One region of the Lentzea sp. NPDC055074 genome, then DNA from elsewhere that is predicted to be linked to it. Evidence: riboswitches for the same ligand, from Rfam matches in the RefSeq annotation. Region 1 holds a riboswitch; each other region holds the start of a gene.
What was found. Region 1 has a riboswitch for S-adenosylmethionine ahead of ACWF7A_RS33730 (aminotransferase class V-fold PLP-dependent enzyme). Riboswitches for the same ligand answer to the same signal wherever they lie in the genome.
Positions count from the first base shown of each region.

Region 2: it holds a riboswitch for S-adenosylmethionine, as region 1 does, so the genes downstream of both, thrC (threonine synthase) here and ACWF7A_RS33730 (aminotransferase class V-fold PLP-dependent enzyme) in region 1, are expected to answer to the same signal.
Region 3: it holds a riboswitch for S-adenosylmethionine, as region 1 does, so the genes downstream of both, ACWF7A_RS16085 (methionine ABC transporter ATP-binding protein) here and ACWF7A_RS33730 (aminotransferase class V-fold PLP-dependent enzyme) in region 1, are expected to answer to the same signal.

Region 1 is NZ_JBSGUQ010000019.1:12,903-22,855, reverse strand. Features, by position in the region: gene dnaE (DNA polymerase III subunit alpha) at 1-1,131, opposite strand, end outside; gene ACWF7A_RS33760 (AsnC family protein) at 1,419-2,258, shown strand; gene ACWF7A_RS33755 (inositol monophosphatase family protein) at 2,255-3,019, opposite strand; gene ACWF7A_RS33750 (LysR family transcriptional regulator) at 3,043-3,939, shown strand; gene ACWF7A_RS33745 (NAD(P)-dependent oxidoreductase) at 3,928-4,518, opposite strand; gene ACWF7A_RS33740 (RluA family pseudouridine synthase) at 4,592-5,476, opposite strand; gene lspA (signal peptidase II) at 5,578-6,321, opposite strand; gene ACWF7A_RS33730 (aminotransferase class V-fold PLP-dependent enzyme) at 6,345-7,676, opposite strand; SAM riboswitch class IV at 7,714-7,828, opposite strand; gene ACWF7A_RS33725 (potassium/proton antiporter) at 7,901-9,388, opposite strand; gene ACWF7A_RS33720 (M28 family metallopeptidase) at 9,519-9,953, shown strand, end outside.
Region 2 is NZ_JBSGUQ010000030.1:4,016-13,968, reverse strand. Features, by position in the region: gene ACWF7A_RS41510 (helix-hairpin-helix domain-containing protein) at 1-140, shown strand, start outside; gene ACWF7A_RS41505 (DNA internalization-related competence protein ComEC/Rec2) at 906-3,620, shown strand; gene thrC (threonine synthase) at 3,604-4,860, opposite strand; SAM riboswitch class I at 4,872-5,014, opposite strand; gene holA (DNA polymerase III subunit delta) at 5,093-6,070, shown strand; gene ACWF7A_RS41490 (hypothetical protein) at 6,111-6,920, opposite strand; gene rpsT (30S ribosomal protein S20) at 7,013-7,279, opposite strand; gene ACWF7A_RS41480 (glycoside hydrolase family 3 N-terminal domain-containing protein) at 7,404-9,668, opposite strand; gene ACWF7A_RS41475 (hypothetical protein) at 9,820-9,953, opposite strand, start outside.
Region 3 is NZ_JBSGUQ010000006.1:61,407-71,359, forward strand. Features, by position in the region: gene ACWF7A_RS16075 (transglycosylase family protein) at 159-1,568, shown strand; gene rsmA (16S rRNA (adenine(1518)-N(6)/adenine(1519)-N(6))-dimethyltransferase RsmA) at 1,681-2,511, shown strand; SAM riboswitch class I at 2,763-2,856, shown strand; gene ACWF7A_RS16085 (methionine ABC transporter ATP-binding protein) at 3,078-4,076, shown strand; gene ACWF7A_RS16090 (methionine ABC transporter permease) at 4,073-4,756, shown strand; gene ACWF7A_RS16095 (MetQ/NlpA family ABC transporter substrate-binding protein) at 4,786-5,586, shown strand; gene ACWF7A_RS16100 (4-(cytidine 5'-diphospho)-2-C-methyl-D-erythritol kinase) at 5,641-6,606, shown strand; gene ACWF7A_RS16105 (ABC-F family ATP-binding cassette domain-containing protein) at 6,730-8,502, shown strand; gene ACWF7A_RS16110 (DivIVA domain-containing protein) at 8,527-9,864, opposite strand.

The sequences.
Region 1 (9,953 bases):
GTTCGTGATGCCCATCGCCCACGACACGGCGGCACCCGCGGCCGAACCACGGCCGGGACCGACGCGGATGCCCACGCTGCGGGCGTAGCTGATCAGGTCGGCGACGATCAGGAAGTACGCCGGGAAGCCCTTGTCGATGATGACCTGGGCCTCGAAGTCGCAGCGCTTGATGTACTCGTCGGGAACTTCCTTGCCGGCGAACCGCCACTCCAGGCCGCGCCGGATCTCCTTGCGGAACCACGACGCCTGGTCCTCGCCCTCGGGGACCTCGAAGTTCGGGATGCGGTCCTTGACGCTCCAGATGTCGTCGTAGGACTCGACCATCGACGCGACGAGCAGCGTGTTGTCGCACGCCTCCGGCAGGTCCTTCCAGATCTGCCGCATCTCCTCGGACGACTTCAGGTAGTAACCGTCGCCGTCGAACTTGAACCGGTTCGGGTCGGTCAGCATCTTGCCGGACTGCACGCAGAGCAACGCGGAGTGCGTGTCCGCCTGGTCCTTGGTGACGTAGTGGCTGTCGTTCGTCGCGAGCGGCGGGATGCCGAGCTTCTTGCTGATCTCCAGCAGACCGTCGCGGACGCGGCGCTCGATCTCCAGGCCGTGGTCCATCAGCTCCAGGAAGAAGTTCTCCTTGCCGAAGATCTCCTGGTAGTCGGCGGCGGCCTTGAACGCCTCGTCGACCTGCCCGAGCCGCAGGCGGGTCTGCACCTCGCCGGACGGGCAGCCGGTCGTCGCGATGATGCCGTCGGCGTGCTCCGAGACGAGCTCGCGGTCCATGCGGGGCTTGTAGTAGTAGCCCGTCTTGCTCGCCTCGGTGTGCAGCCGGAAGAGGTTGCGCAGACCGTCCGCGTTGCGCGCCCACATCGTCATGTGCGTGTACGCGCCGGCACCGGAGATGTCATCGCTGCGCTGGCCGGGGTCGCCCCAGGCGACCGGCTTCTTGTGCAGGCGGTTGTGAGGCGCGAGGTAGGCCTCGATGCCGATGATCGGCTTGATGCCGGTCTTCATCGCCGTTTGGTAGAACTCGTCGGACCCGTACATGTTGCCGTGGTCGCTCATGCCCACGGCCGTCATGCCGAGCCGCTCGGCCTCCTCGAACAGCGGGGCCACCTTGGCCGCACCGTCGAGCATCGAGTACTCGGTGTGCACGTGCAGGTGCACAAACGAGTCCGCCACCGGCAACCCCCTTGTATGGCAAGCGTTTTAGCGCGAATGAGGGGAACGGAAGGCCCCTGGCGCCCGTCGAGACTAGCCGACCGGAGCGGGCTGGGGCACGCGGCCCCGCCGGAGGAAATCCAAGATCTTCTACCGTGCGGAGCCGGGCATTGTACGACCCCCGCACGACAGCGCACGTTGCCTTGATCTCGATCCGGTACGCGGTGTCACGGTGATCGCGAGCGGCGGGTAGCGTTCTTTTCGTGGTGCCCCCCGATCCCGTAGACGCCCGCCTGCTCGCCGTTCTCGCCGAGTCAGGTCGCGCCGCCGTGCACGAGATCGCGCAACGCCTGGGCATGGACCCGCGCGAGGCCGCCATGCGCCTGATCACCCTCTCGGGCAGCGGCCTGCCGTTGCTGGTCGGGGTGGAGTGCGACCCGAACGGCGTGCGCAGGGCCCTCGCGAACGCCGCCGCCTACGGCAACTACATGGGCGGCCCGCCGTCCGGTCCGTACGCGGTGCACCAGAGCGGGCCCCACCCGGTCCAGCAACAGCAGCAGTACCAGGCGCCGATCAGCCAGCCGTTCCCCGCGCAGCAGCCTCCGCCGCAGGCCACGTGGGGTCCGCCGCAGTCCGCGGGCTGGGTGCGCGCGGACCAGCCGCAGCCCAAGGCCGTCGTCTCGCGCACCGGCAAGATCGGCACGGCCCTGGAGGCGGACAGCCTCGAGGGTGCCCGTCTCACGATCCAGCTCGTCGAGGTCGTCGACCCGGCGGACTTCCTGTTCACCGCGGCCGGCTACAAGCTCGCCGAGGGCGAACGGGCCGTGGTCGTGCACACCGAGGTGACGAACGCCTCGCAGGTGCCCTACACCTCGCTGCCGGACATGTACCTGGTGCTGGTGACGAAGACCGGCGAGACCGTGACGAAGGCGCCCGTGTCGCTGTCCTCGCGGCCCGCGCACAAGCTCGGCGTGCAGCCCGGTGAGACGGCGGGCGGGCACAGCGTGTTCGTGCTGCCGGACGAGACGCAGGTCATCCAGGTCCGCTGGAGCGTGCGTCCCGAGGTCGACCAGAACACCCTGGTCTGGACCGTCGAGGACTAACTCAGCACCCGCAGTGCCTCGGCGTGCACGCCCGGTGCGGCCGCCAGGTACTCACGGCTCGTCAGCTCCCACGGTGTGCCGTCGAGGTCGGTGACGACACCGCCCGCTTCCTGCACCAGCAGCACACCTGACGCGTGCGCGCGCACGTTGTCGTTCTGCCAGTGCACGTCCATCCGTCCGGCGGCGACCTGGGCGAGCTGGTGCGTGACCGGCACGGAGATCCGGACGTAGAGGGCGTGCTTCGCCATCGCGCTGTAGGAGGCGCCCACCCGGTCGGCCATCTCCGGTCCCTGGCCGGGCTGGGCCTGACCGGTGCCGGCCAGCGCGCCGTCCAGCGAGGTCTTGTCCGAGACCCGCAGCCGCACGCCGTTGAGGAACGCACCCTCGCCCTCGACGGCTGTGAACATCTCGTCGAACAGCGGGAAGTAGACGACCGCGAGCACCGGGCGGCCGTCGCGGACGAGGCTCACGCCGATGTTCCAGTCGGTCATGCCCTGGACCGCGTTCATGTTGCCGCCGACCGGGTCGACGAGCCACCACTCGCCGGAGCCGAGGGGGCCGGAGCCGTGTTCGTCGTCGAGCCACCTCGCCTCAGGGCGGATCTCGGCCAGCGCGAGCATCAGCAGGTCCGCGACGGCGGCGTCGTTGGCCTTCAAGGCGGCGACGAGTTCCGTGAGAGAGGACGCGCGGGACTCCGTCGAGTAGCGCTTCAGCAGTCGCGCTCCGGCACGGCGAACGGCGGCGGTAGTGGCGGCGAGCATGTCATCCTCCAAGATTGGCTGTTATGCAAGCGGATCTGAACCTGCTGACCGTGCTGGACGCACTCCTCGAGGAGGGCAGCGTGATGGGGGCCGCACAGCGGCTGCACCTGTCGTCGCCCGCGGTCAGCCGGACGCTCGGGCGCATCAGGAAGGTCACCGGCGACGACATCCTCGTGCGGACGGGCCACACGATGACGCCCACGCCGTACGCGCTCGGGATCGCCGACGAGGTGCGGCGGCTGGTCCGCCAAGCGAACGCCGTGCTGGCGCCGAGCCGTGAGCTGGACCTGGCCGAGCTGGACCGCACGTTCACCGTCCAGTGCCACGACGCCCTGGCCTCGTCGGTGGTGCCGGCGTTGATCGGGCGGATCGCGGAGCAGGCACCCGGTGTGCGGCTGCGGGTGCTCGCCGAGCACTCCGCCGACACCGACGACCTGCGGCACGGCCGGGTCGACCTGGAGCTCGGCGGTGGCAGGCCCGAGCTTCCCGAGTTCCGCTCGGAGACGCTCGGCACCGATCCGCTCGCGGTGGTCATGCGGTCCGGCCACCCGTGCACCGAACTGGACCTGCACGCGTACGCGGCCTACCCGCACGTGCTGGTGTCGCGGCGAGGAAGGCTGACCGCCCCGATCGACGACCTGCTGGCGGCGGAAGGCTTGCGGCGCAGGGTGATCGCGACCGTGGCGACGGTGCACTCGGCGGTGCAGATCGCAGCCGCGAGCGACGCGCTGGTCACCACCACGACACTCCTGTGCCGGCCGTTGATCGAGGCGTTCGGGCTGGTCACCCTGCCGTTGCCGGCCGAGTCCCCGGAAGCGTCGATCAACTGCAACTGGCACCAGCGCTACGACTCCGACCTCGCCCACGCCTGGCTGCGCGACCAGGTGCGGACGACCGTGCAGGAGGTCCTAGGCGGCTAGCGGCAACGCGACGGCACCGGGAAAGCGGGGGTTCTCGGCCTCGTCGAGCATCGCGGCGGCCACGGTCTCGCGGCTGACCTTGGCCCCGAGGTCGAACGGCGGCGCGGCGTCCAGCCCGACCGTGCGGCCGGGCTCGAACGGCTCGTCCGTGAGCACCCCGGCGTGGAAGACGGTGCCGCCGGCGGCGAGAACGGTGTCGTCGGCCGCGACCTTGTCCGGGATCCGGTCGCCGAAGAACTTCCAGAGCACGGCCGCACCCTCGCCCGCCGCCTCGGCCGACGCGCCCGTCCCGTACGCGCCGAGCCAGATGATCCGGCGCGGCCCGGCGGCGACGACGGCCCGGGCGCCGTCGAGCAGGACACCCGGACGGTCCGTGCCGAGGCCGGACAGGACGACCGACTCGGCGTCGATGGTCAGCGGACCGCTCACGTCACCCGCGACCTTGGTCAGCAGCGGGTGTTCGAGCGTGATCCGCTCGGGGTCGCGGGCGATCGCGGTGACGGTGTGGCCCCGCTCCAACGCCTGGCGGGTGAGGGCGAGACCGGTGCGGCCCGAGGCCGCGAGAATCGTCAGGTGCATGCCCAGAACGCTATTGAGCACGCCGGTTAACATCAAGTGCAACCTAGCTAACCGGCGATTTACCCAGACGCAATCAGCCTTCTTCGCGCAGCTTCTCCAGGGAAGCGGCCAGGTCAGCCGGGTACTCGGAGGTGTAGGACACCCACTGGCCGTCCGCCGGGTGGTGGAAACCGAGCTGACGCGCGTGCAGCCACTGCCGCGTCACGCCGAGCCGCTTGGCCAGCGTCGGGTCGGCGCCGTACGTCAGGTCGCCCACGCACGGGTGGTGCAGCGCCGAGAAGTGCACACGGATCTGGTGCGTGCGCCCGGTCTCCAGGTGCACCTCGACGAACGACGCCGCGCGGAACGCCTCGATGACCTCGTAGTGCGTGATGGACGGCTTGCCGTCCTGCATCACGGCGAACTTGTAGTCGTGCTTGGGGTGACGGTCGATCGGGGCGTCGATGGTGCCCTTGATCGGGTCCGGGTGCCCCTGGACGATCGAGTGGTAGACCTTGTCGACGGTCCGTTCCTTGAAGGCGTGCTTCAAAGCCGAGTACGCGGACTCGGACTTCGCGACCACCATCACGCCGGTCGTGCCGACGTCGAGCCGGTGCACGACGCCCTGACGCTCGGCGGCCCCGGACGTGGCGACGCGGTGGCCGGCGGCGGCGAGGCCACCGACGACGGTCGGCCCGGTCCAGCCCGGCGACGGGTGCACGGCGACACCGACGGGCTTGTCGACGACGATGATGTCGTCGTCCTCGTGGATGATGACCAGACCCTCGACGGGGATCGCCTGGACGGTGATCGGCTGCGGCGGGGCCGGCAGCGTGATCTCCAGCATCGACCCGGCGGTGAGCCGGTCGGACTTGCCCACGACCCGGCCGTCGACCAGCACGTCGTCGGCGTCGGCGATGCCGGCCACGACGGTGCGGGACAGACCGAGCAGCTTCGCGAGGCCGGCGTCGACGCGCATGCCGTCCAGACCGTCGGGAATCGGCAGCGTTCGGTAACCGCTCACGCGGGGTGCCTCGACCTTCTTCTCCTTGCAGAACCCGCTAAATCTACCAGGACCAGCTACTTCGTCTCCTGGAGACCGTCGGTCTCCACGAGCGGCTCGACCTCCTTGACGACGGTCCCGTCGTAGTCGTGCTGCAGCAGCGCCAGGACGATGATCGTCACGCCACCGCCGACGATCGCCATGTCGGCGATGTTGAAGACCGGCCACACCCGGCCGTACGGGTCGAACAGCGACAGGAAGTCGACGACGTGGCCGCGCATCGGGCCGGGTTCGCGGAACAGCCGGTCTGCCAGGTTGCCGACCGCACCGCCCAGCACCAGGCCGAGACCGACGGCCCACTTCTGCGAGCGCAGGTTGCGCGAGATCCAGACGATGAACCCGGCGACGCCGAACGCGATCAGCGCGAGGACCCACGTCATGCTCTCGGCCAGGCCGAACGCGGCACCGGGGTTGCGGACGAACGTCAGGTAGAGCGCGCCGCCGAAGATCTTGATCGGGTCCGCGCCCTCCAGCAGCGCGACCGCCACGACCTTGGTGAGCACGTCGAGTGCCAGCACGGCGGCCGCGAGGATCGCCAGCATCCTGATCTTCGGTTCCGGCAGCGAACCCGCGAACGAGCCGGAGATCGAGAACTCCTCGTCGTCCTCCACCTTGGCGGGGGACTCCGCGGGCTTCTCCTGCGCGTCCGGCTCCCCGGCCACCGTCCCGGGCTCGCCGACCTGCGTTTCCGCAGGCTTCTCGGCGACCTCGCCCGAGGTCTTCGCAGCGGCCTTGTCCGGGGTCTCGGCCTCGTCGCTCACCAGGTCAGTGTCCACTACAGGGACTACGCGAGGAACGGCGGCAGGGTTCGGTCGTCGTTCTGCGGAACCCAGCGGCCGTCGCGCTGCTCGTAGGTCCACTTCGGACCTTCGGTGACGAGAGCGCGCAGCGCCGCGACCAAACGATCCACGTGCTCGGCCGTCGTGCCGAGGCCGATCGACGCGCGCACGGCCCGTTCCTCGTGCGATCCGACCTGCTTGACCAGGCGGCCCACGATCACGTGCGCGCAGAACGCGCCGTCGCGCACACCGATGCCGTACTCGGCGGACAGCGCCGCCGCGAGGAAGCCCGCGTCGAAGCCGGAGATGGTGAAGCTCACGACGCCGACCTTGTCCGCGTCGGTCAGGATCGCCAGCTCGCGGAAGCCCGGGATCGTGCGCAGCCCGGACCGCAGGCGGGCCAGCAGCTCCTGCTCGTGCGCGACGGTCTGCTCCCAGTGCCGCGACAGGATCTCGCACGCCGCGGCCAGCGCGTGCACGCCGACGACGTTCGGGCTGCCGGCCTCGTGCCGCTCGGGCACCGCGGACCAGGCCACGCCGAGGCGGTCGCCGTGGTCGGTCACCTTCGACGTGGCGCCGCCGCCGACCAGGTACGGCTGGGCCTGCTGCAACCAGTCGGCGCGGCCGACGAGCACACCGGCGCCGAACGGGGCGTAGATCTTGTGGCCGGAGAACACCACGTAGTCGACGCCCAGCTCACGGGCGTTGATCGGGCGGTGCGGGGCGAGCTGGGCGGCGTCGAGCGCGATCCGCGCGCCGTGGCGGCGGGCGACCTTCGCGAGCTCGGCGACCGGCCACAGCTCCCCCGTGACGTTGGACGCCCCGGTGACGATCACGAGCCGGGGGCCGACCGGGGCGGCGGCGAGGGCCCGGTCCAGCGCGACGATCGCAGCGCCGGACGAAGAAGGTGCGGGGATCCGCTGGACGTGCGGACCCTTCCAGGGCAGCAGAGCGGCGTGGTGCTCGCTGTCGAACAGGACGACGGCGGTGTTCTTGGGAACGCTGCGCGCCAACAGGTTCAGCGAGTCGGTGGTGTTGCGGGTGAAGACGACGGCGTCGGAGGCGTGCGCCCCGACGAACCGGCGGACGCGGTCGCGGGCCTGCTCGTAGACGCGGGTCGAGACCTGGGAGGCGAACCCGGCGCCGCGGTGCACGCTGGCGTACCAGGGCAACAGCTCGTCGACGGCGTCGCGCACCTCCTGCAGACAGGGTGCCGACGCGGCGTGGTCGAGGTTGGCGTAGGTCACGCGCTCTCCGGTGACCAGGGGGACGCGCAGGTCGGCGCCGACGACGGCCGGAACGGCGGTGGTGGTTCCAGGGGTGATCGCGAGCGTCATCGAGCTGCCTCCGAGGCCAGGGGCCCCGTTGTGCGAAGGCCCGCGCTTGACCGGCGCCCCACGCGCCGGACCAGGTCCTCACCAAGGGCACCCCACCGCGGTTGGAGGGTTGCCGGCCAGCAAGCTTGGGCTTGACGCTGGCTCTCATGACCTGCCGACGACGTTAGCGGAGGGTGACCGCCTCGTCGACACCCGATCACATGCTGAGAAGCCTCGGAGACCGACTAATCCCCGGTCTCGCCCTTCCACCTGGCGTAGCGACCGGCCCGGTCGACGGCACGAACGCGCCGCTCAGCGGCATCGCGCGCCTCCTCGGTGGTGACGATGAGCAACTGGTCCTCGGTCTGCAGCCGGGTCGTCGGTTGTGGCGTGAAACTCTTCCCCGACCGGACCACGAGGCTGACCGTGGCGCCGCTGGGCAGCCGCAGCTCGGACATGTAGACGCCGTGCAGCTTCGAACCGCGCTGGATGTGGACCTGCAGCAGGTCGGCGCCGAGCTCGTCGAGCGGCGAGGAGTCGACCTGGACCTCCACCGCCTCGCCGGTCTTCACCAGCCCGAGCCGCCGGGCGAGCAACGGCAGCGTCGTGCCCTGCACGATCGTCAGCACGATGACCAGCAGGAACACCACGTCGACCAGCTGTCGTGCGCCCTCGACGCCCTGGATCAGCGGGATCAGCGCGAACACGATCGGCACCGCGCCTCGCAGCCCCGACCAGGAGAGGAACGCCTGTTCCCGCCACGGCACCTTGAACGGCAACGAGGCCAGCACCACCGACAGCGGGCGCGCGACGAACGTCAGCACCAGACCCGCGATCAACGCGGGGAACAGCACGTCGAGCAGCCGCGACGGCGAGGCGTAGAGGCCGAGCAGCACGAAGAGCCCGATCTGGGCGAGCCAGCCGAGACCTTCGGCGAACGAGAGCGTGTCGGCGCGGTGCGGCAGGCGGGCGTTGCCGAGGACCAGCGCGGCGACGTACGTGGCGAGGAATCCGGAGGCGTGCACGAGATCGCCGGCCGTGTAGGCCATCACGCACACCGCCACCGTGGCGAGCGGGTACAGGCCGGTGGAGGGCAGTGCCGCGCGTCTCAGCCCGGCCCCGCCGAGGAACCCCAGCGCTACGCCGACGAGCGCGCCCGCGCCGAGTTCGTAGATCACCAGCAGCGGCGCGGTCCAGGAGATCTGGTCCGACGAGGCCAGCAGCACCACGGCGATGTAGACCGGCGCGTCGTTGAGGCCGGACTCCAGTTCGAGCGCGCCCGTGAGCCGCGCGCCGACGCCCAGTGAACGCAGGACGCTGAAGACGGCGGCCGCGTCGGTGGACGAGAGCACCGCGCCCCACAGCAACGCCATCCGCCAGTCGAGGCCCAGCAGGAAGTGCAGCGCCGTCCCGGTCACCGCCACGCTGACGACAACGGCCACTGTGGACAGTGCGACGCCCAGCCACAGCGATGACTTCACCGCGTTCCAGCGGGTCGTGATGCCACCCTCGGTGAGGATCAGCACCAGCGCCGCGATGCCGAGCGACTGGGTCAGGTCGGCGTCGTCGAACTTGATGCCGAACACAGACTCGCCGAGCAGCACGCCGATGCCGAGGTACAGCAGGAGTGAGGGCAGGCCGAGCCTGGTCGACACCCGCACCGCGATCACGGAGATCAGCAGTACGGCAGCGCCGATGCCCAGGACCGCTGTCACGTCACCCACCTGGACCATTCTGGTTGATCACCACCGAATCCGACGAATCAGACGAGTCAACAACTCCAGCCGTTCGCCCCTACCGAGCCCATGCACGACGGAGCATGTTGATCAGTGGCTCAATCCCTACCCTGCACGGAGTTGAACCATGAGGATCCTGATCGCGCTGGCGGCCGCCTTGATGGTGACCGGAGCGACCTCAGCGCAAGCAGCGGCGCCGGCCGCACTGGCGGCGCCGAACATCAACGTCGCGAACGTACAAGCTCACCTGAACCAGTTCCAGTCCATCGCCAACTCCAACGGCGGCAACCGCGCACACGGACGACCGGGGTACCTGGCCTCGATCAACTGGGTGAAGAGCAAGCTCGACCAGGCCGGGTACACCACGCGCGTCCAGTCGTTCACCTCGAACGGCTCGACGGGCTACAACCTGATCGCCGACTACCCCGGCGGTGACCTGAACAACGTCGTGATGGTCGGTGGCCACCTCGACAGCGTCTCGGCGGGTCCCGGCATCAACGACAACGGCACCGGCTCGGCGTCGATCCTGGAGATCGCGCTCCAGGTGAAGGCGACCGGGTTC
Region 2 (9,953 bases), on a different contig from region 1:
GCGTGGGCCCGGTGACGGCCCAACGCATAGTCGACCACCGCACCCGCAAAGGCCCGTTCGCCTCGGTCGACCAGCTCCGCGACGTGGAAGGCATCGGCGAGTCGAAGCTGGCCAAACTGGCAGACCTGGTCCACACATGACCATCGCCACCAAGGCCCTGGCCCTCTACCTCCGCACCAAGGCCCACTACCGCCTCTTGGCCGCCCCGCCCCTCCTCCCCACCGACCACATCCACCTCACCCGCCACCTGACTCTCGCGTTCCCGCTGCACCGCTCTCCAGCCCGGCTCCGCCGCAAGCCGCGCCCAGTGGCCACAGCCCTGCGCCACCTGCTGGCCGCAGCCGCGCCACCGCTCCCACCCAGCCCGGCGCCACCCCCGCCACCCACCATCCCGCCGGCTCTGATGCAACGCCCCTGCCGCATGTGCGCCGCAACCGTGCATCGCCGCCACATCAACGAAACCGGCCGGACAGCTCCGGTAGCGAACCTGCCTGAAACGCCCTGAACCGAAAGCCCGGCTCCGCGGACCGTTCACAGGCAACCCCACGACACAACCGCTCTGCTCCTGCTGACCGGTCTCATCCCCGCCCGGCATCCAGCTTCCGCACCCCTGACCGGTCCCACCCATCCCACCGATCGGAGTCAGCCATGCCCTCGGCCCGCATCACCCGCCCTCCCCGCATCGACACCGCCTGGCACCATCCCGCCACCAGGCGCCCCCAGGTCCAGCCGAACCCCGTCCCGCACCGCCCACGTCCCCCCGAGCTGCCTCGCCCGCGCCAAGGCAGCCCCACCCCTGACCCGAGACCTCCCACCACCCAGGGGAGGCCCCAGTGGCCCGCCGCCACCCGATAACCCACGACCTCCGCCTGGTCCCGGCAGCCGCAGCCGTCTGGACCACAGCCGTGGCCGGTCTCTTCCTCAGCTGGCAAGCAGCAGTGCTCACCGGCCTCGCAGCAGGAGCCCTCGGCCTGACGGCGTGGCGCAGAGCGTGGTGGACCAGGACCTGCGCGATAGCCCTCCTGATCTCGGGCCCGGTGGCTGCGGCCTGGGTAGGTGGCAACGTCCTGCGAGCCGAGTCCCACCCACTCCGCCTGGCCGCGGACCAAGGCCGCAGCACCACCCTCACAGTCGAACTCACCACCAGACCCAAGGGCATCCGGGCCGCGGGCTTCGGCGGAACCCGGGCAGGCGTGGAGAACGTGGTCCTCAGGGCAACGGCGAACGGCGCCCAACTGGTGCTGCTGGCACCGGCCGACAAGTGGCGCGATCTGTTGCCAGGCCAGAAGGTCACGGTCAAAGGCACCCTCGCCCCGCCCAGAGGCGGCGACCTGGCGTCAGCGCTGCTGCGAGTGCGCGGCCCGCCGCAGGACCCGCGCCCACCCCCGGTCTGGCAGACCTGGGCCGGCGACCTTCGCGACGGCCTGCGACAGGCCAGCAAGGTCCTCGACGACGAGGAGGCAGGGCTCCTGCCCGCACTCGTGGTGGGCGACACCGAGCAGATGGTGCCGCGCATCGTGGAGGAGTTCCGCACAGCAGGGCTCGCCCATTTGCTCGCGGTGAGCGGTGCGAACCTGGCGATCATCTGCGGGGCGGTCTACCTGCTCACCCGACGGCTCGGGCCACGTCCGGCCGCCTTCGCCGCCCTCGCGGCGCTGGTCGGGTTCGTCATCCTGGCCGGACCGGAACCGAGTGTGCTCAGGGCCGCAGTCATGGGTGCCGTAGCGTTGCTGGCATTGGTGCTGGGCCGGCAACGATCCGCGGTGCCGAGCCTGGCTACGGCGGTGCTCGCCCTGGTGCTGCACGATCCGGCGCTGGGAGGCGATCCGGGATTCGCGTTGTCCGTGGTGGCGACGGCGGCGTTGGTGCTCATCGCGCCGAGGTGGGCGCAGGCGCTGAAACAGCGTGGTGTGCCGAACGGGCTGGCTGAGGCGATCGTCGTGCCGATGGCCGCGAGCCTGGCCACGGCTCCCCTGGTGGCGGGGCTGTCCGGGCAGGTGAGCCTCGTGTCGGTGGTGGCGAACCTCGTCGCCGGGCCGGTGGTCGCGCCGGCGACGGTGCTGGGCGTGCTGGCGGCGGCCGTCGCGCCGCTCTCACCGCAGGTGGCGGAAGTCGTCACGCACGTCGCCGGGCCTGCGGTGAGCTGGTTGATCACGGTCGGGCGGCAGGCGTCGGCCGTGCCCGGTGCGGCGGTCGGCTGGCCGGACGGGTGGACCGGAGCGCTCGCGTTGGCGGGTGTGACCGCCGCGGTCGTGTTGTTGGTGCGGTTCAAGAAGACGCGGGCGTTGGTCGTCGCGGTGCTCGTCGGCGCGTTCGTGGTGCTGGTGCCGCTGAGAGTCGTGGCGCCGGTCTGGCCGCCCGCCGGGTGGAAGGTCATCAGCTGCGACGTGGGCCAGGGCGATGCGCTGGTTCTCGCGACCGACGACGCCGACACGGCCGTGCTGGTCGACACCGGGCCCGATCCCGGAGCGGTCGACCGGTGCCTGAAGACGTTGGGGATCAAGAGGATTCCGCTGGTGGTGCTGACGCACCTGCACGCGGACCACGTCGGCGGACTCGACGCCGTGCTCACCGGGCGTGCGGTGGGAGCGGTGGCGGTCGGGCCGCTCAAGGAGCCCGCGTGGGCGTGGAGGGAGGTCGGCGAACGGGCTCGCGCTCACAACGTGCGGGTCGTGGAGCCGAAGGCGGGCGAGCGGTTCGCCTTGCCGGGACTGGAGCTGGAGGTGATGGGACCGAGACGGCCGCCGGTCGCCGAGGACGGGAACACGACGGTGAACGACTACTCGCTCGTGCTCAGGGCTCACACGAGGGCGGGGCGGGTGCTGCTCACCGGTGACGTCGAGCTGGCCGGCCAGGCGGCGTTGCTGGGGGAGCGGGACCTGAACGCCGAGGTGCTCAAGGTGCCGCACCACGGGTCGCGGTCCTCGCTGCCCGCGTTCCTGAAGGCCGTGCGGCCTCGGGTGGCGCTGGTGAGCGTCGGCGCGGGCAACAGGTACGGGCATCCGAGCGCGCACGTCATCGACGTGTTGCGGGCGGGAGGCGCGTTGGTGTTGCGCACGGACAAGGACGGAGACCTGGCGGTGTTGCCGGGAAACCGAATCGTACGAAGGAGAAGAGATGGTCTGGGTCAGGTTGTTCAACGCGCGCTACCCGATTCCCGGTGGCACGCCAGGCCTCGCGTGGGCGCTGTGGCAGCCGAACTACTCGGCGACGCCGTGGCCGCACGACGAACTGAAACCCGATTTCGGTTACTACATCTGCGAAACACTCGAAGACGGCACCCGCGCCGTCACCTACAGGGCGACGACCACGCACGTGCTGCCGCAGACGAAGGCGGAGACGCCGGAGGAGGCGTACGACCTCGTCGCGGAGCGGGTGTTCGACGACGAGCTGCGGGTGGCGCCGGACGTGTGGCACGACTACCACTACAACGCGCTCAAGGCGGAGGCCCCGTGGCCACAACGGATCGTGGCGTGGCGCGCGGCCGTGGAACCGGTCGGACCGCACGTGGTGGAGGGCTTGCAACGCTTCCCGCGCACCGGCTGGCTCAAGACGGACGCGATCTCCCTGTGAGCCAGGGAGATCGCGTCCGCGAGAAGGTGACTAGCCCAGTGCCTTGATGACGGCCTCGGCCGACGGCGGGACCGTCGCGCGCGGGCCGATCGTGTCGCCGAGCGCGTCGAGGGTCTTGAGGCCGTCGCCGGTGATGAGCAGCACGGTCTCGGCGTCGGGGTCGAGCTGGCCCGACTCGATCAGCTTCTTCGCCGTCGCGACGGTCACGCCGCCGGCGGTCTCGGCGAAGATGCCCTCGGTGCGGGCGAGCAGCTTGATGCCCTCGACGACCTCTTCGTCGGTGACGTCCTCGATGGCGCCGTTGGTGCGGCGCACGGCGTCGAGCACGTACGGGCCGTCGGCCGGGGCACCGATCGCCAGCGAGCGGGCGATCGTGTCCGGGCGGACCGGGCGGATGACGTCGTGGCCCGCCTTGAAAGCGGCGGAGATCGGGGAGCAGCCGGTGGCCTGCGCGCCGAACACCTTGTACGGCGACGCTTCGACGAGGTCGAGCTGGCCGAGCTCGCGGAACGCCTTGTCGACCTTGGTGAGCTGCGAGCCGGACGCGATCGGCACGACGATCTGGTCGGGCAGGCGCCAGCCGAGCTGCTCGGCGACCTCGTAGCCGAGCGTCTTCGAGCCCTCCGCGTAGTACGGGCGGACGTTGACGTTCACGAACGCCCAGTCCTCGTTCTCCGCGGCGAGCTCCTGGGCGAGGCGGTTCACGTCGTCGTAGTTGCCGTCGACGGCGATCAGGTCGCCTTCGTACACCGCGCTCATGAGGATCTTGGCGCGTTCGAGGTTGGAGGGCACGAGAACCACGGACTTCCAGCCCGCGCGGGCGGCGGCCGCGGCGACGGCGTTCGCCAGGTTGCCGGTCGACGGGCAGGCCAGCACCTTGAAGCCGAGCTCGCGGGCAGCGGCGAGCGCGACGCCGACGACGCGGTCCTTGAACGAGTGCGTGGGGTTGCCGGTGTCGTCCTTCACCCAGATCTTGCGGACGCCCAGGGCCTTGGCGAGGTTGTGCGCCTCGACCAGGCGGGTGCCGCCGGGATCGGTGTTCGGGTGCTGTTCCACAGTGGACGGAACGGGGAGAAGGCCGCGGTAGCGCCAGATGGACCTGGGGCCGGCCTCGATGTCCTCGCGCCGGATCTTCCCGAAGTCGTAGGCCACTTCCAGCGGCCCGAAACACTCGAGACAGGCGTACTCAGGAGCGAGAGGGGTCTCATTCCCACATTCCCGGCACAGCAGTGCCCGGGCAGGGCCGAGGTCGAACTTCGTGCTCGTGGGCACAGTGACAGCAGTCATCGCGAGGTATCTCCTCATCTTTCCCGCGAAATCGAACGGGTCGGAATTGGCACCGTGATCGTCTGCGCAGAGCTCCGCACAAGGTTCTGTGCTGGCGCTGACGCCGGTTGCCGGGGCTTCTTCGGGCCGTTCCCTCTGCCCCTCTGGATGAGCGGTGTTCAGTTGTGGGCACCAAGCTACGGCAACTGTCCGTTGCGCAGCCACCAACGTCCACGATCCGGGACGTGGAAAGATGCGGAGCGTGAGCGCACCGGAGTCACTGCACCTCGTCATCGGCGAGGAGGAGTTGCTGGTCGAACGTGCTGTTCGGGCGGCTCTCGAGGCCGCACGAGAGGTCGACTCGACCGCCGACCTGACCCGCGTCCAGGTGACTGATCTCACGGCTCCGGAGCTCGCCGAACTGGTGAGTCCGTCGCTGTTCGCGGAGGGCCGCGTGATCGTCCTGCAGAACGGGCAGGACATCAGCAAGGAGATCGCCGACATGGTGCTCTCCTACGTCAAGGCGCCCGCGGACGGCGTGACGCTCGTCGTCGTGCACACGGGCGGTGGTCGCAGCAAGGCGGCCAAGGACCTGCCCGGGCAGCTGAAGAAGGCCGGCGCCGCGGTCACCGAGTGCGCCAAGGTCACCAAGGCGAGCGACCGAGAGGCGTTCGTGCGCAACGAGGTGCGCCGCGCGGGCGGCAAGATCGACTCGGAGGCCGTCGCCACGCTCATCGACGCCGTGGGCACGAACCTGCGCGAGCTCGCCGCGTCCGCGTCGCAGCTCGTGTCCGACACCGACGGCAAGGTGACGGTCGAGGAGATCCGCCGCTACCACCAGGGCAAGGCCGAGGTGACGGGGTTCGCCGTCGCGGAGAAGGCCGTCGTCGGTGACCGGGCGGGTGCCATGGAGGCATTGCGCTGGGCAATGCAGCTCGGCGTGCCGCACGTGCTGGTCGCGGACGCACTGGCGGACGCGGTGCGCACGGTCGCGCGCGTGTCCGCCGTGGGCCGCGCCGACCCGTTCAGCCTGGCCGGGCCGCTCGGCATGCCGCCGTGGAAGATCAAGAAGGCGCAGGCCCAGTCCCGCGGCTGGGCCCAGTCGGGGCTCGCCGACGCGATGCAGGTGGTCGCGGGGCTCAACGCCGACGTGAAGGGCGTGGCGGCCGACGCCGACTACGCGCTGGAGCGGGCCGTGCTCCGGATCATCGCCGCGCACAGCCGCCGCTGACAGCGCCGTCACGCACAGAGCCGCCGCTGACAGCGGACGATCACGACTGGCGCGGTATCCCGATCAGGTACTGGGTTCCGGTGAAGCCGGGTTCGACGCCGATCGTCCACTCGAACGACTCGGTGCCGTCCAGCCCGTCCACGAGCCGCCGCAGTTCCGCGCGCCCGTACATGCGCAGGAACGACACGACGCTGTCGAAGAACATCATGAACGGCAGCACCGGCACGACGTAGGTCAGCGCCAGCCGCAGCAGGTAGCGGGGCAGGGGATTGCGCTGGAACGGCGCCGCGAGCAGCACGGCCAGCGCTAGGAAGAACGGGAACACCAGCACGTGGAGCCACGACCGCTTGGTGTCGACGACGACCATCGGCTGCCGGGTGTCGACGGCGTTCTGCAGCATCCGCGAGGCCAGCGCGGGCGGGAAGTGGTGGAAGGCGCCGTAGATCGTCCGCGTTCCCTCCACCCGGCAGTCCGTGGCGTCGACGGGCGTCGCCACGTGGCCGACGGAGCAGCACTGGTCGGGCAGCCGCCGCCGGTTCTGCCGGGCGACGCGCTCGAAGGCGGGCACGTTCGGTACCAGGTCCGTCAGCGTGACCTGGGTGTGGACGCCCTCCGCGTGCAACCGCCGCTGGATCAGCGGCACCGGCCCGCCCGACCCCGCGCAGAGGTCGACGATCCGGTGGTCCGCGCCCGACCGCAACGCCAGCGCCAACGGGCGTGAGTACTCGCGCGCGGCGTCCGTCAGCCGGTAGATGGTCATGATCGACTCGGTGTGCAGGGTCCTCAGCACGGGCGGCGTGCCGTCGAGGTCGTGCAACTCGAAGAAGTCGATGCGCGGCAGCGATTCCATGGGGTCTACGCCTACACCAGAAATGTGAAAGGGCTCCACCTCCCGGAGGAGGTGGAGCCCTTTCACAGAAGCTCGAAGGTCTACGAGCGAGATCAGCCCTCGAGGGCGTTCGCGCGCAGGGCCATCGCCGACTTCTTGTTGGCGGCCTGGTTGGCGTGGATGACGCCCTTGGTGGCGGCCTTGTCGAGCTTGCGGGACGCGTCCTGCAGCAGCTCCAGGGCCTTCGCCTTGTCACCGGCCTCGGCAGCCTCGCGGAACTTGCGGATGGCCGTCTTCAGGGACGACTTGACCGACTTGTTGCGAAGGCGGGCCTTCTCGTTGGTCTTGATCCGCTTGAGCTGGGACTTGATGTTCGCCATGCGACATCACCCTTCTTGTCGAAACCGGGTTCGTGACGCGCTTGGTCGGCACCGGCCACGAGGGCCGGGTCTCCTCCACGGCGGAGAGCCGCGCGTTCACGACGGGAAAGAATATCAGGCCAGCTCAGCGCACCGTGAAGGTGGCCTTCTCGGCGCCCACCACGGCCTCGTAGCCGCCGCGGGCGACCTCACGCCGTCCGTCACCGTCCACGTCGCCGACGGTCAGGGCCAGCTGCGAGAGCTTGAACGACACCTCGACCTGCTTCGACTGCCCCGCAGCGAGTTCCACGCGGGTGAAGCCCACCAGACGGGCGTCCGGGGTCAGCACCGGTGAGGCCGGCTGACGCACGTGGACCGGAACAACCGTGGTGCCCGCACGCCCGCCGGTGTTCGCCACCGTGAACTTCACCACGCCGTCCCGGCGATCAACCGACACCGAGGTTCCCGAGGTCGCGAACGACGTGTACGACAGCCCGTGCCCGAACGCGTAGAGCGGGTCGTACTTCGCCCCCGCCGACGTGTTCGCGCCCGGCAGCTGGTCGTAGGTCAGCGTCGGGTCGCCCAGCGCCTTCGGCCACGAGATCGGCAGCCTGCCGCTCGGGTTCACCGCGCCGAACAGCACGTCGGCGATCGCCCGGCCACCCTCGCTGCCCGGCAACCAGCCCGCGACCAGCGCGTTCGCGTCCGCCGCCGCGCCGAGCACCTGTGGGCGCGCGGTCAGCAGCACCACGACCACCGGCTTGCCGGTCGCCTGCACCGCGTCCACCCACGCCTGCTGCTCGGTCGTCAGCACCGGGTTCTCCGTGTCGGCCGGACCCTCCGCGCCGGGCTTCTCGCCCAGGACGACGACGACCGCGTCGGCACCTGCCGCCTCGGACACCGCCGCGGCCTGAGTCGGAGCGTGCACCACGGACGCGCCCGGGACGGCCTCACGCACACCGGTCAGCACGGTCGCGGTCGGCGGCAACGGCGAGTCGTCCGGCACGCCCTGCCACTCGACGGTCCAGCCACCGAGCTGGCGGCGCACGTCGTCCGCGGTCTCCCCGGTCACGACGATCTTCTTGGCAGCGGAGGACAACGGCAGCACGCCGTCGTTCTTCAGCAGCACGGTGCCCTCGGCCGCGGCCTTGCGCGCCAGGTCGCGGTCCGCGTTCACCACGTTCCCGTCGGCCTTCGCCGGGTCCACGTACGGCTTCTCGAACAGCCCCAGGTCGAACTTGAGCTTCAGCACCCGCCGCACGGCCTGGTCGATCCGCCCGCGCGACACGGACCCGTCGCGCACGTTCGCCAGCAGCAACGACGTGAACTCGGCCGCGTTCGACGGCTCCATCGCCATGTCCACACCGGCGTTGACGCTCATCGCGATCGCCGTCTTGTAGTCGGGCGCGACCTTGTGCCGGTCCACCAGGTACTTCATGTCCTGCCAGTCCGAGACCGCGACGCCCTTGAAGCCCATGCGGTCCCGCAGCTGCGTCTGCAGCATGTACTTCGACGCGTGCACCGGGACGCCGTTGAGCGAGCCGGAGTTGATCATCACGGTCTTCACGCCAGCGTCGAACTGCGCCTGGAACGACGGCAGCACGAGATCCTGCAGCTGCCGGATCGGGATCTGCGCCGCCGCCCGGTCGTGGCCGTTCGCCGGCGCCGAGTACCCCGCGAAGTGCTTCGCCGTCGCGGTCAGCTGCGCGGTGTCGTCCACCTCGGCCTGCTGCCCGCGCACGTTCGCCGCCGCCAGCTGGCCGGACAGGAACGGGTCCTCGCTGTAGGTCTCGTAGTAACGGCCCCAGCGCGTGTCCCGCGCGATGTCCGAGACGGGCGCGAAGTTCCAGAAGACACCGGTGGCGCGCAACGCCTTCGACGCCGACACACCGATCTTCTCCTGCAGCCCCGGATCCCACGTCGCGCCGAGCCCGATCTGGTGCGGGAACATCGTCGCGGAGATGACGTTGTTGTGCCCGTGCACGCCGTCGGCGCCGTAGATGATCGGGATCTTCAACCTGTTGTTCTCCAACGCATAGCGCTGGATCGCGTTGTTCATCTCGGCCCACGCCTTGGGCGTGTTGTCGAGCGGCGCGTCACCACCGCCGGACAGGATCGACCCCACGTGCGCGTCCGCGAGGACCGCCTTCAGGCACGAGTCGACCAACGGCCCGTTGACGTTGTTGCAGTCACCGCGCAGCTTCCCGACGCGGATCTGGGCCATCTGCCCGATCTTCTCCTCGACCGTCATCCTGCGCAGCAGGTCCTCGACCCGCCGCTCCGTCGACGCCCGACTGTCCAGATAGATCTCTCTACCGGCCGCGAGACCACCCGCCGGTGTCAGCGACGCGATCACCACAGCAACGCCCAGCACGCCGAGACCAGCACGCTTGCGGGAGAACAAAGACAAGACTCCTCCACGTTCCCGGTGCGCCCGCCGCACACCTTCGCGTGGAGGAGTCGGACAACAAACCTCCGAATGGATGAACTCAATGACAGCGTTTTCATGCTGGTGAAACGCCTGTTCAGTGCCTCGCGTCCGGGAAGTTCCGGAACAGGTTTCAGGCCTGTTCCGGAGGTTCCTCAGGCTCCGGGTTCTTCGGTGGCCTGCCGCGGCGAGGCATCTTCCTCACCTCGCCGGGCAACCGGCCCTCGTCCGCCAGCGCACGCCGCAGCAGGAACTCGATCTGCGCGT
Region 3 (9,953 bases), on a different contig from region 1:
GAGCACGCCCGCAGTCGGGGCGGGACCGAAGCCAGAAGCGCGAAGAAGCGAGACCACGTAGGAGGAGTTGCCGGGAACCTTCGAGCTCCAACTCGAATGATCTTGTCAACGCCAACTGTGCGGTGGCCTCACAGCTTCCGCAATGGAGGTATCGACCCTTGTCTGGTAGCGACAGAACTGCCGCTCCGTACGACTTCAACGACGACACGGACTGGTTCACGCCGGTCGGTGGCACGGCGGTGGACGTCGCTGATCCCCACCCGAGCTTCCCCGCCGGTGCGCTGACCATCACGCCCGCGGACGTGCTCGAGGTGCTCGGCCCGGACGCCGACGACCTCCTGGCCTCGGCCAACGTCGACGTCGACGAGCTGATCCGTCTCATCAACGCCGAGACGACGATCATGCCGCCCCTCGTCCTCCCGTCGGAGGAAGAGGAGCAGGCCGACCCGCAGGTCCTCGTCAAGGCCGCCTCCACGTGGAAGCGCCGCTTCCTCAAGGGCACCGTCGCCGCGATCCTCGTGTCGATCTCCGGTGGCGGCGTGACCGCCATGGCGATGGACAAGTCGCTGACCGTCGAGGTCGACGGCGCGCTGCAGACCGTCCACTCCTACGAGGGCACGGTCGGCGACGTCCTGGCGGAGGAGGGCATCGTCGTCGGTGAGCACGACGCCCTGTCGCCCTCGCTGAACGCCCCGATCTCCGACGGCGGCAAGATCAGCCTCGACCGCGGCCGCCTGCTCAAGATGAGCGTCGACGGCCAGGCTCGCGAGGACTGGGTCCGCTCCGTCACCGTCGAGGAGGCCGCCAAGCAGCTCGGCGTGCCGCTCGAGGGCGCGTGGATGTCGATGCCCGGCTCGCACGCCGTGCCGCTCGAGGGGATGAACCTCGAGGTCAAGACCAGCAAGACCATCAAGCTGTTCGACGGCGCGAACCCGATGCGCGAGGTCAAGACGACCGCGCTGACCGTCGACGAGCTGCTCAAGGGCGAGAACCTCTCCCTCGGCCCGGAGGACGCGGTCGCGTCCGGCGTGGACGTGAAGCTCGCGACCGGTGCCGAGGTCTACATCTCCCGCACCGGCGTCACGGTCATCAACGTGAACGAGCCGGTCGCGCCGCCGGTCGAGAAGACCAACGACCCGAACATGACCGCGGGCCAGCAGACCGTCACCGACCCCGGCGCGCCGGGCGAGCAGACCTCGCAGTACCGCGTGACGGTCAAGAACGGCAAGGAAGTCAGCCGCGAGAAGCTGAGCAGCAAGGTCACCAAGGAGCCGAAGCCCAAGAAGATCACCGTGGGCACGAAGCCGCTGCCCGACGGTGAGGTCTGGGACCGCCTCGCCAAGTGCGAAGCGGGCGGCAACTGGGCCATCAACACCGGCAACGGCTACTACGGCGGCCTCCAGTTCTCGGCCAGCACCTGGGCCGCGAACGGTGGCACCGCCTACGCGCAGCTGCCGCACCAGGCGACCCGCGAACAGCAGATCGCCACCGCGACCAAGCTGCGCGACCGCGCAGGTGGCACGTACGGCGCCTGGCCGGGCTGCCGCGCGAAGCTCGGCCTGCCGTAAACCTCTCTCCGTCCCCCGCCGAAGGCCGCCCGTGGTTCGCCACGGGCGGCCTTCGCCGTTGCGGGCCGTGCGGCCTCTGGCAACGGCCTGGTGCGAGAATGCACCGGTGAGCCTGCTGGGACCTGCCGAAGTTCGCCGTCTAGCCGCCGAGCTGGACATCCGCCCGACCAAGAAGCTGGGCCAGAACTTCGTGCACGACCCCAACACGGTCCGCAAGATCGTCGCCGCGGCCGGTCTCACCGAGGACGACGTCGTCCTGGAGGTCGGGCCCGGTCTCGGGTCGCTGACCCTCGCGCTGCTCCCCAGCGCCAAGCAGGTCGTCGCGGTCGAGATCGACCCGCCGCTGGCGCAACGGCTCCCGCAGACGGTCGCGGAGATGGACCCGGAGAACGCGGGCAAGCTCCACGTCGTCCTCGAGGACGCCATGAAAGTCACCCAAGAAGACCTGCCGGCACAACCCACCGCGATCGTCGCGAACCTGCCTTACAACGTCGCGGTCCCGGTGGTGCTGCACCTCCTGGCCGAACTCCCCAGCCTTCGCAAGGGTCTGGTGATGGTGCAGGCCGAGGTGGCCGACCGGATGGCGGCCAAGCCCGGCAACAAGATCTACGGCGTCCCCAGCGTGAAGCTCGCCTGGTACGCCGAGTCGAAGAAGGCCGGCTCGATCGGCAAGAACGTGTTCTGGCCCGCGCCCAACGTCGACTCGGGGCTGGTCTGGTTCCAGCGCCACGAAAAGCCGCTGTCCACAGTGGACCGCAAGCGGCTCTTCCAGATCGTCGACGCCGCTTTCGCGCAGCGCCGCAAGACCCTGCGGGCCGCCCTCAGGGGCTGGTCCGGCAACACGATGGACATCGACGAACTGCTCGCGAAAGCGGGCGTCGACCCGCAGCTCCGGGGCGAGCAGCTGAGCGTGATCGACTTCATCCGGATCGCGGAGGTCTAGGGCCTGTGTCGAAGTTCGGTCCGAGGTAGCCGGGCCCGAGGCGGCCCCTGGCGGCCCGGCCGGCCGGCCCACGTACAACACCGGTACGCAGGCCGTCCGGCCGCACCACCGGGAACCACCTCAAGCGCGGCTCCCGGCGAACCGAACTTCGACACAGGCCCTGGCCGGGGATCCATCGGCCATCAGTGTGATCTGTCGAACGAATCGGGTTTTGGCTTGCGCAACCGAACGTCCGTCCGGTTGACTCTTACTTGCCATCCGGAGCGACTGAGAGACCTGGCTCTACGACGTCGCAGCAACCACCCGCTGGATGCGGGCAGGTGCTAACGCCAGGACCGATGGAGGATCACCATGGGTACCACGCGAATGCTGACGCGCCGTCGAGTCGTCGACCAGTGCCGTCGCACCGCTTCTGCATGTCGTCGCCACCTCGTCTAAGGCGCCTTCTCAAAGTCCTTTGACGCGCACTCGCTTGAAGAGTGGCGCACACACCTGAGCAGAAACCTCGACCGCGCACGTCCGCCACGAGCGGACGAGGTGCCGTCGCGCGCAGCCGTGGAGCAGAAGTGATCACTGTCGAAAACCTCACCAAGTCCTTCCAGGGTGTCTCGGCCCTCAACGGCGTGACCCTCGACGTCGAGGCGGGCACCGTGCTCGGCGTGGTCGGCCCGAGTGGTGCCGGCAAGTCGACGCTCGCCCGGTGCGTCGCGCTGCTGGAGCGTCCCGACTCCGGGGCGATCCGCGTCGACGGCACCGACATCACGAGCCTCGACGGCTCCGCGCTCCGTGCGGCCCGCAGGCAGATCGGCGTTGTGCCGCAAGGGGATTCGCTTCTCCGTCAGCGCACGGCCGCCGGCAACATCGCACTGCCGCTCGAGTCCGCGGGTGTGCCCGGACCGCAGCGCCGCACCCGCGTGGGCGAGCTGCTCGACCTCGTCGGGCTCACCGACAAGGCCGCCTCGTACCCCGACCAGCTCTCCGGCGGGCAGCGCCAGCGCATCGCCGTGGCACGCGCCCTCGCCGCCAACCCGTCCGTGCTGCTCGCCGACGAGCCCACGTCCGCGCTGGACCCGGAGACCACCGGTTCCGTGCTGACCGTGCTCGACCGTGCGCGCGCCGAGCTCGGGGTGACGGTTCTCGTCGTCACGCACGACATGGGCGTGGTCCGGAAGATCTGCGACGACGTCGCCGTGCTGGAGCAGGGCCGCGTCGTCGAACACGGCAAGGTCCTCGACCTGGTCAACAACGCGGGAAGCCGGACGAGCAGCGCGCTGCTGCCCGCCGTCGACCTGAACCCGATCAACGAGAGCAGCTACGACCGCGTCGCGGACGTCGTGCTCGTCGGGTTCGCCGCGGTCGGCGCCCTTCTTCCCGAGGTCTCCCACCGGTTCGGCGTCGAGCTGAACATCGTCGGTGGTGGCCTCACGCGACTGGGCGAGACGCCGGTCGCACGGTTCCGGCTCGGCCTGAACGGCGAGCGCTCGGACTCCGCTCTCGAGTGGATCGGCGAGGCCGGCGGCTCGGTGCAGAGGTCCCTGAAGGGCCCCCAGGGAGTAGCTGCGTGAGGTCTGCAACACCCTGGTCCGACGTCTTCAGCTTTCTGCTCGAAGCCACGGGCGAGACGCTCTACATGGTCGGCGTCTCGACCGTCATCGCCACCGTTCTCGGAGTTCCCGTAGGTGTCTGGCTGCAGCTCACCGCTCAGGGTGGGCTGCGGCCGAACGCCGTGGTGCACAGGATCCTCAGCTTCGTGACCGACCTGGGCCGCTCGATGCCGTTCATCGTGCTGCTCGTCGCGCTCACGTCGGTCACCCGCCTGCTCGTCGGTGGCTCCATCGGCAGCACGGCGGTCATCGTGCCGCTCGCCGTGGGAGCGATCCCCTTCGTCGGCAGGCTGGTGCAGAACATCCTGTCCGAGGTGCACGTGACCGTGGTCGAGGCCGCGATCACCACGGGCGCCTCGACGCTGAGGATCGTGCGCAGCGTGCTGATCCGCGAGTCGCTGCCCGCCCTGATCAACGCCATCGGCGTCACCGTGATCGCCCTCATCGGGTACTCGGCGATGGCGGGCGTGATCGGCGGCGGTGGCCTCGGCGACCTGGCGATCCGCGAGGGCTACCAGCGCTTCAACGACCGGATCCTGTGGAGCACCGTGGCGTGGCTCGCCGTGCTCACCACCGTGATCCAGTTCGGTTTCACCCGTGCCGCCCGTGCGTCCGACCGGCGCCGGCACGCCTCCGTCTGACCCGTAGCAAGATTCTCAAAAGGAACGTCATGCGTATTCGTGCTGCCCTGATCGCAGTTGCTTTGACCGGTTTGACCGCTCTGTCCGCCTGCTCGTCGGGTGGTGCCAGTGCCTCCGACACGCTCAAGGTCGGTGTCTCCCCGGTTCCGCACGCCCAGATCCTCAAGTACGTGGCCGACAACCTCGCCGCGCAGAAGGGTCTCAAGATCGAGGTCGTCGAGTTCACCGACTACGTGCAGCCGAACACGGCGCTGGTCGACGGGTCGCTCGACGCCAACTACTTCCAGACCGTCCCGTACCTGGAGACGTTCACCAAGGAGTCCGGCGCGAAGGTCGAGTGGGTCCAGCCGGTCCACGTCGAGCCGCTCGGCCTCTACTCGAAGAAGGCCAAGAAGCTCGACGAGCTGCCGTCCGGCGCCAAGATCGCCGTCGCCAACGACGCCACCAACGAGGCCCGCGGCCTGAAGCTGCTGGAGGCGAACGGCCTGATCAAGCTCAAGGCCGTCGACCAGCCGACGGTCCGCGACCTCGCGGAGAACCCCAAGAACCTGCAGTTCGTGCCCCTGGAGGCCGCTCAGCTGCCCCGGTCGCTGGAGGACACGGACGCGTCCGTGATCAACGGCAACTACGCGATCGACGCGGGCCTCAAGCCCGCCACCGACTCGCTCGCGCTGGAGAAGGCCGAGGGCAACCCGAACGCGAACGGCCTGGTCACCCGCGCCGAGCTCAAGGGCGACAAGCGCGTGAAGGACCTGGCGGAGCTGCTCGCGTCGCAGCAGGTCAAGGACTACATCAAGCAGACCTTCAACGGTTCGGTCATCCCGGTCTGAGCGGCACAGTGACCGGGGGAGGAGTCCGGGACCCCAGAACGCCCGTAGGCTGACATGGTGCTCGCAGTCGTTCCTCCCCCGGTCACAGTTCGCGTCCCGGCCAAGGTCAACCTGCACCTGGCCGTAGGAGACGTGCGCCCGGACGGTTACCACGACCTGGTGACGATCTTCCAGGCGCTGTCGCTGGTCGACGAGGTCACGGTCGCGGTCGCCGACGAGCCAGGCGTCGAGGTCTACGGCGAGGGCGCCGACCAGGTGCCCACCGGAGCCTCGAACCTCGCCTGGCGCGCGGTCCAGCTGCTCGCCACGCACGTCGGCAAGGACCCGGACGACCCGAAGGTCCGCGTCGTCATCCGCAAGGCCATCCCGGTCGCGGGAGGCATGGCGGGCGGCAGTGCCGACGCGGCGGCGACGCTGGTCGGCCTGTCGTCGTTGTGGCGCCTGGAGATCACCCGTGACGAGCTGGCCGAACTGGCCGGCAAGCTCGGCGCCGACGTCCCGTTCGCCTTGTACGGCGGCACCGCCGTCGGCACCGGCCGCGGCGAGCGGATCGTGCCCGTGCTGGGCCGTCACCAGTTCCACTGGGTGCTCGCGTTCGACCGTCGTGGACTGTCCACTCCGGACGTCTTCGACGAGCTGGACCGCCTGCGCGCAGAAGGAGATCCGCCCCGCGTGGGCGCGGTCGAGGCGGTGCTCGAGGGGCTGTCCTCCGGCGATCCGAGGCAGCTCGCCCTGCTGCTCGGCAACGACCTGCAGGCCGCCGCGGTCTCGTTGCGCCCGAACCTGCGCCGCACGCTGCGCGCGGGTGTCGACGCGGGTGCGCTGGCCGGCATCGTGTCCGGGTCCGGCCCCACGACGGCGTTCCTCTGCGAGGACGGTGACACAGCGGTGAAGGTGGCCGCCGAGCTCGCCGGCGCGGGGGTCTGCCGCACGGTCCGGGTCGCGCACGGGCCGGTGCCCGGTGCCCGCGTGATCACGACCGAGGAGCCGAAGCCCGTCCCTCCCGAGGTGCACGCGTAACGGCTTTCGGGGCCCTTCTTCGCGGCCGTGCGGCCGCTTGCCCTGTTCAAGGCTGGTGAACAGGGCCTTTGGGCTCGGTAGGTAGCCTTCGCGGGGCAGTTTCTTACTAGTCGTGAGGTTTTGATGGCCAACCTGGTCAACCTGGAGTCCGTGTCGAAGTCGTTCGGCGTCCGGCCGCTGCTCGACGGCGTGTCGCTCGGCGTCAACGAGGGCGACCGCATCGGCGTCGTCGGCCTGAACGGCGGCGGCAAGACGACGCTGCTCGAGGTGCTGGCCGGGGTGGAGCCGTCCGACGAGGGCCGGGTGTCGCGGTCGCGCGACCTGCGGATGGCCGTCGTGACGCAGCGGACCGAACTGCCCGAGGGCTCGACCGTGCGCAACGCGGTGATCGACCCGCTCGGGTTCGACGCCGAACACGAGTGGGCGTCCGACGCCCGCGTCCGGTCCATTTTGGACGGACTCGGGATCACCGCGCTGGGCCTCGACTCCGTGGTGTCGCGGATGTCCGGTGGTGAACGGCGCCGCGTCGTGCTGGCCGCCGCGCTCATCCAGGACCTCGAGCTGCTCGTGCTGGACGAGCCGACCAACCACCTCGACGTCGAGGGCGTGCGGTGGCTCGCGGAGCACCTGCTGGCCCGCAAGTGCGCGCTCGTCGTCGTCACCCACGACCGGTGGTTCCTCGACACCGTCTGCAACCGCACGTGGGAAGTCGTGAACGGCAAGGTCGAGCAGTACGAGGGCGGGTACGCCGACTGGATCTACGCGCGCGCCGAACGGCAGCGGCTCGCGGACACGCTGGAGGAGAAGCGGCAGAACCTGGCGCGCAAGGAGCTCGCGTGGCTGCGCCGCGGCGCGCCCGCGCGGACGTCCAAGCCGCGCTACCGGATCGAGGCCGCCGAGGCGTTGATCGCGGACGTGCCCCCGTTGCGGGACAACGTGGAGCTGCTCGCGTTCGCGAAGAAGCGCCTGGGCCGCACGGTCATCGAGATCGAGGACGCCACACTGTCCATTCCGGACCGGGTGCTGGTGCGCGACCTGACGTGGCGCATCGGGCCCGGTGAGCGGATCGGACTCGTCGGCGTCAACGGCTCGGGCAAGACGACGCTGCTGAAGCTGCTGGCCGGCGAGCGCGAGACCGAGACGGGCAAGCGGATCCAGGGCTCGACGGTCAAGATCGCGCACCTCTCGCAGGAGCTGCTCGACCTCAACGGGTCGATGCGCGTGCTGGAGGCGATCGAGGAGGTCGCGCGGCGCGTCGTGCTCGGCAAGTACGAGATGTCGGCGTCGCAGCTGGGCGAGCGGTTCGGGTTCTCGTCGCAGAAGCAGTGGACGCCGGTCTCCGACCTGTCCGGTGGTGAGCGGCGCCGGCTGCAGCTGTGCCGGCTGCTGATGGCCGAGCCGAACGTGCTGCTGCTCGACGAGCCGACGAACGACCTGGACATCGACACGTTGCAGCAGCTCGAAGACCTGCTCGACTCGTGGGCCGGCACGCTCGTCGTGATCTCCCACGACCGGTACCTGGTCGAGCGCGTGTGCGACAAGGTCGTCGCGCTGTTCGGCGACGGCGGCCTGACCGAGCTGCCCGGCGGCATCGAGGAGTACCTCAAGCGCCGCGACTCGATGCGCGACAGGGAGTCCGCCACCGCCGCCCCGGCCGCGGACAAGGCTCCGTCGAACGCCGCGGACCAGCGTGCCGCCCGCAAGGAGCTGGCCCGGCTGGAGCGCAGGCTCGAGGTGCTGCACAAGAAGGAGGCCGAGCTGCACGCGGCGCTCGCGGAGGCCGCGACGGACTCCAGCCGGTTGCTGAAGCTCGACGCCGAGCTCCGCGCCGTGCTGGCGGAGGAGTCCGACGTGGAGGCCCAGTGGATGGTCGCGGCCGAGGTCGTCGAAGGCTGAGGCCCTCGGGGCGGCGCTCGAGGGCTACTTGCCCTTGCGGCGCAGCTCGTCGGCGAGTTGGGGCAGCAGCTCGTCGATGAACGACGTGTCGTAGCCCTGGCCGGAGAGCAGCGCGTAGCTGAAGCGGGCCTTCATGACCTCGTCGGAGCTCGCGCCCAGCATCCCGTCGAGCGCGACGCCGATCTCCTCCAGCATCCGGTCGACCTGCGCGGTGCGGTAGCCGCGCGTGCCGGACGCCGCCTGCGGGATCCGCAGCTGGCGAAGGTCCTTCCACGACTTCACCGACGGCATGCTGCTGCGCACCGGACCGGAGAGCTGCAGCTCGATCTGGCCGAGGAACGCGTCGACCTCGGTCTCGTCGTAGCCGCGCCGGCCGATCAACGGGCGGGAGAACCTGATGTCGCGGACGTCCTTGCCGGTCAGGTTGTCCTGGCCGAGCAACGTCGCCTCGATGCGGTCGAGGAACGCGTCCACCTGGGACTCCTGGTAGCCGCGGCGGCCGCGGGGAGGACGGTGGAACGCGATGTTGCGGATGTCCGCGGCGGTGAACTTCGCAGCCTCGACCGACTGCTGGGAGGCGGGCTGCTGCGCGGGCTGCCGTTTCTGGGGCTGAGGGGCCCGTGGGCGCTGCTGCGGCTGGGGCCGGGGGTCCGGCTGAGCACGGCGTTCCTGCGGCCGTTGCTGTTGCTGGGGGAGCGGCGGGAGCTGGGTCGTCGGCGGGCCTGCGTCGCGCGGCGGCGGGGCGGTCTCGAACATCAGCACCACGAGGTCGAGGAACGTGTCGACGTCTTCCTCGTCGTAGCCGAACGTGCCGGGCGCGGTCTCGCCGAACACGGCGTCCTGCACCTGCTGGGCGGTCAGGTTGTCCCTGCCGCGAAGGGACTGCTCGATGCGGTCGAGGAACGCGTCGATCTGGCCCTCGTGGTAACCGCGGGTCCCCGGTCTGGGCTTGTGGAAGCGCACGGCGGCGACGTCGTCGGGGGACAGCCGGACCGCGGGTCTCATCGCCTGCGACGTCGCGTGGGCGCCCTGGGCGGGCGCTGAGGCCTGCTGGCGTTGCGGGGTGGAGCGCAGCGTGTCCGCCACGAGCTCCATGAAGACGTTGACCTCGTTCACGTCGTAGCCCGGGTCCCGGGTCGCCGTGCTGAACTTGACGCCCAGCACGTCCTCGCGCGTGAGGATGTCCTTGCTCTTCATGGTGCCCTCGACCCGGTCGAGGAACGCGTCCACCTCAGCCGCGTCGTACCCGCGCTGACCCAGCGGGGGACGGTGGAACGCGACCAGGGCCACGTCCTGTGCGGACAGCAGAGGTGCCGGATGCGCGGGCAGACGATGCTGCGCTCCGGGGCCGCCCCGATCCACCAATGACCTCCTCCTGCGTACCTGTACTGGGGAGTATCGCGTTTCGCGTGGCATAACGTTTCGCCCTGATGGACCAAACGGCGCCACTA